Regions from separate parts of the Simplicispira sp. 125 genome, predicted to be linked through region 2. Evidence: riboswitches for the same ligand, from Rfam matches in the RefSeq annotation. Region 2 holds a riboswitch; the other holds the start of a gene.
What was found. A riboswitch is a leader RNA that binds a small molecule or an ion and turns the genes downstream of it on or off. The one in region 2 is predicted to bind S-adenosylhomocysteine.

Region 1: it holds a riboswitch for S-adenosylhomocysteine, as region 2 does, so the genes downstream of both, ahcY (adenosylhomocysteinase) here and metH (methionine synthase) in region 2, are expected to answer to the same signal.

The regions. Positions count from the first base shown of each region.
Region 1 covers NZ_QEKM01000001.1:3,817,919-3,820,309, forward strand. The annotation lists gene C8D04_RS17835 (peptide chain release factor 3) at 1-70, opposite strand, end outside; gene C8D04_RS17840 (MFS transporter) at 249-1,484, shown strand; S-adenosyl-L-homocysteine riboswitch at 1,523-1,604, shown strand; gene ahcY (adenosylhomocysteinase) at 1,670-2,391, shown strand, end outside.
Region 2 covers NZ_QEKM01000001.1:3,283,783-3,286,173, forward strand. The annotation lists gene C8D04_RS15335 (LysR family transcriptional regulator) at 1-662, opposite strand, end outside; gene C8D04_RS15340 (PACE efflux transporter) at 726-1,172, shown strand; S-adenosyl-L-homocysteine riboswitch at 1,215-1,294, shown strand; gene metH (methionine synthase) at 1,325-2,391, shown strand, end outside.

The DNA of each region.
Region 1 (2,391 bases), 530 kb from region 2:
TTTTACCAGCGTCGGGGTGGGAAATGATGGCAAAGGTGCGGCGGCGCCGGGTCTCAGAGGCGTAGGACAAGGGGTAATCCAGCAACAGGGGAAAGCGTTGGCACCCCCGCGCCCTGTGGGGGCGGTGGGGTGGTGAAAGGCGGGATTTTACGGGTGGGGCCGGAAAGGGGGACCATCGGGCCTTCCGCCGCCGCAGGCCAGGCAGGCCTTTGCTGTGTTTGTGCCCCAAACATGTCACAGTGGCGGTTATGCATTCCGACTCTGTTGCCTCTCCTGCATCGACCTGGGTGCAGGCGGGCACGCCGGCTTACCGGCGCATCAGCCTGGCGCTTTTTCTGGCAGGTTTTGCCACTTTCTCACTGCTGTACTGCGTGCAGCCGGTGTTGCCAGAGCTGGCCGCGCATTTCGGCCTGGGCGCGGCGAGCAGTTCGCTGGCGCTTTCGGTGGCCACGGGCTGCCTGGCGGTGGCGATCTTTGCCGCGGGGGCGCTGTCCGAGGGGCGCGACCAGCGCCGCCTGATGTTCGTATCGATGGCGTTGGCGGCCCTGTTCAACATTCTGGCCGCCTTGGCGCCCTCCTGGGGCGCGCTGCTGGCGGCGCGGGCGCTGGAAGGTCTGTTGCTGGGCGGCGTGCCTGCCGTCGCGATGGCGTACCTGTCAAACCACATCCACCCGCGCGGGCTGGGGTTTTCCATGGGCTTGTATATCGGTGGCACGGCCTTTGGCGGCATGGCGGGGCGCATTGGCATGAGCGCGCTGGCAGACCACTTTGGTTGGCGCGTGGCCCTGGCCACCATGGGGGTGCTGGGCCTGGTGGCTGCGGTCGGTTTTGTGCTGCTGCTGCCGCGCGCCGACAGGCCGGGCGCCCCGGCGGTGCGCAGGGCCCTGGGTTTGCGGTACCACCTGGGCGCCTGGCGCGCCCATCTGCAAACGCCGGGCCTGCCGCTGCTGTTTGCCTCGGGCTTTGCGCTGATGGGGGTGTTTGTCTCGCTGTTCAACTACGCCGGTTTCCGGCTTGCCCTGCCGCCCTATGGCCTGAGCCAGACGCAGATCGGGCTGATCTTCAGTGTCTACCTGTTCGGCATGGTGGCCTCGCCCACCGCGGGCGCGCTGGCAGACCGTCTGGGCCGTGCGCCGGTGCTTGTCGGCGGTGTGGTGCTGATGTCGGCGGGCGTGTTGCTGACCCTGGTGGCGCCCCTGGCGGGGGTGATCGCGGGCATTGCGGTGCTGACTTTCGGGTTCTTTGTGGCGCACGCCGTGGCCAGCGGTTGGGTAGGGCGGCTGGCGCTGCAGTCCAAGGGGCATGCCTCGTCGCTGTACCTGCTGGCGTACTACCTGGGGTCGAGCCTGCTGGGGTCGGCCGGGGGCTGGTTCTGGGAGCATGGCCAGTGGCCGGCGCTGGTGGTCTTTTCGCTGGTCTTGCTGGCGGGCGCGCTGTGGCTCGCGCTGCGCCTGCGCAGCAGGGCCGATGCCGCCAAGGGGTGAGGCAGCGCGCCGCCTGCGGTGCCGATATAATCGCCCCTTCCTCCGAGGAGCGTTGCAGCGGCCCCATTGTGTATGCGGGACGTGAGGCTCGGAGTCATCCCGCAACGACGCTCATCCACTTTCCGTGTGGTGAGCCTGTACCTTCCCCCGGCGAGTGGTTTTTCAAACATGCTTTGGAGCAAACCATGAACGCACGCGTCAACGCCCCCGTCCTCACCGACTGCGCCATTACCGACATTGGCCTGGCCGCCTGGGGCCGTAAAGAAATCCGCATCGCCGAAACCGAGATGCCCGGCCTGATGGCCATCCGCGAAGAATTCGCTGCCAAGCAGTCGCTCAAGGGCGCGCGCATCACCGGCAGCCTGCACATGACCATCCAGACCGCCGTGCTCATCGAGACGCTGCAGGCGCTGGGCGCGCAGGTGCGCTGGGCTTCGTGCAACATTTTCTCGACGCAAGACCATGCCGCCGCCGCCATTGCTGCGGGCGGCACACCGGTGTTCGCCATCAAAGGCGAGTCGCTGGCCGACTACTGGGACTACACGCACCGTATTTTTGACTTCGGCGTTGCAGGCACGCCCGGCGAAGGCCCGAACCTGATTCTGGACGACGGCGGCGACGCCACGCTGCTCATGCACCTGGGCAAGCGTGCTGAAAAAGACGCATCCCTTATTGCCAACCCTACCAGCGAAGAAGAAACCTGCCTGTTTGCCTCCATCAAGGCCAAGCTGGCCGTGGACCCCACCTGGTACAGCCGCAAGAGTGCGGAGATCATCGGCGTCACCGAAGAAACCACCACCGGCGTGCACCGCCTCAAGGAAATGTCCGCCAAGGGCAGCCTGATGTTCCGCGCCATCAACGTGAACGATTCGGTCACCAAGAGCAAGTTCGACAACCTGTACGGCTG
Region 2 (2,391 bases):
GGGTCGGTCTGCGCCAGGTCGCGGCTGGCCACGACGATCTGGCGTGTGGTGGTCAGATGTTCCTCGCGCAGCAAGGCGCGGGCGAGGGCCTCGCCCCGGGCAGTGGCGGCTGCGCGGGCATTCACCAGTACCGGGTGATCGGGGGCCATGACAGCCACCAGGGTTTCGGTGCCCACCTCCTGAAAACCTTCGCGCCCATCGATGCTGGGCCGCTCGAACACCAGCGCCAGCTGCGCGCGGCCCGAATGCAATAGCGCCAGCGCATCGCCTTGCGGTGCGGTCAGCACCTCCACCTGCAGCAGCGGGTATTCGTGGGCCAGGGCCGCCAGCGGCCCCGTCCAGCGGGCAGCCAGCAGCTCGGGGGCAATGGCCAGCGTCAGACGTTCCTCCAGCCCCTGGGTGAGCGCCAGGGCCTGCGCATTGAGCTGCAACAGCTGCCCCGCCAGCAAGCGGGCCTGGGGCTCGAGGGCGCGAGCCGCTGCGGTGGGGCGCGGTTCGCGTCCGTGGCGGTCAAACAACGCCATGTCCAACTCCGCTTCCAGGTGGCCCATGGCCATGCTCACGGCCGAGGGCACCCGGCCCAGTGCCCGCGCGGCGGCGGAGAAGGAGCCGTGGTCCAGCACCGCCAGAAACAATTGCACGCTGTCAGAGGAAAAGGCCATCTATCAATAAAACTGAAATAAGCTGACTTTAATTATCAGCCTAGAGCCGATAAATTCGATGCGATGCCATCTCCGCCTCTCATCCCCGGCCTGCACGGCGTGCGCCGCCGCGTGGTCTACGTCAGTATTTACGAATTGATCGCCATTGCCGTCGCCACTTTCGGGCTCGCGCAGTTTTCCAGCCAGGGTGTGGGACATGCCGGGGTGATGGCTGTGGCCTCGTCGGCCATCGCCGTGGCCTGGAACCTGGTCTTCAATGCCCTTTTTGAGCGCTGGGAAGCCCGCCAGGTGGTGCGCGGCCGCAGCCTGCGCCGCCGCTTGGCGCATGCGGTGGGCTTCGAGGGCGGACTGGTGTTTACGCTGGTGCCGCTGTTTGCCTGGTGGTTCGACATCAGCCTGTGGCAGGCGCTGGTGATGGACCTGGGGCTGGTGGTGTTTTTCCTGTGCTACACCTTTGTCTTTAATTGGAGTTTTGACCAGGTTTTTGGCTTGCCCGCCTCCGCGGCATAAGCTTGTGTACTCCTGGGCATTTGCGCCGCCCTAAAATCGATCCATTCCAAGGAGCGTTGCAGCAGTCCCGCGCGGACTGTCAGGCTTGGAATGCCAGGCCCCCGCAACGACGCTCACCTGTTCCGGGCTATCAGAAATACAGGTGAGTTCCCATGTCTGAAATTTCCGTCCCTCCCATGCGGCTGTCGGGCCTGGAGCCCGTCTCCATTGGTGCTGGCACGTTGTTCGTCAACGTCGGCGAGCGCACCAACGTCACCGGCTCCAAGGCCTTTGCCCGTATGATTTTGAACGGCCAGTTCGAGGACGCGCTGGCCGTGGCACGCCAGCAGGTCGAAAACGGCGCGCAGATCATCGACATCAACATGGACGAGGCCATGCTCGACAGCAAGGCCGCCATGGTGCGCTTTTTGAACCTGATTGCGTCCGAGCCCGACATTGCGCGCCTGCCCATCATGGTCGACAGCTCCAAGTGGGAGGTGATCGAAGCCGGGCTGCGCTGCATCCAGGGCAAGCCCATCGTCAACTCGATCAGCATGAAGGAGGGCGTGGAGGCCTTCAAGCACCATGCAAAATTAGTGCGCCGCTACGGCGCCGCTGCCGTGGTGATGGCGTTTGACGAACAAGGGCAGGCAGACACCTTCGCGCGCAAGATCCAGATCTGCGAACGTGCCTACCGCATCCTGGTGGACGAGGTGGGCTTTCCGCCCGAAGACATCATCTTCGACCCCAACATCTTTGCCGTGGCCACCGGCATCGAGGAGCATTCCAACTACGCGGTTGAGTTCATCGAAGCGACACGCTGGATCAAGGCCCACCTGCCCGGCGCCAAGGTGTCTGGCGGTGTGTCGAACGTATCGTTCAGCTTCCGCGGCAACGACCCGGTGCGTGAGGCGATCCACACCGTGTTCCTGTACCACGCCATCCAGGCCGGCATGGACATGGGCATCGTCAATGCCGGCATGGTGGGCGTGTACGACGACCTCGACCCGGTGCTGCGCGAGCGTGTGGAAGACGTCATCCTCAACCGCCGTCCTGACGCGGCGGAAAGGCTGCTCGAAGTGGCCGAAACCGCCAAGAGCGGTGCCAAGGACGAGAGCAAAAAACTCGAATGGCGCGGTACACCCGAATCGCCCAAGACCGTGGGCGAGCGCCTGAGCCATGCGCTGGTGCACGGCTTTACCGACTTCATCGTCGAGGACACCGAAGAGGCGTACCAGGG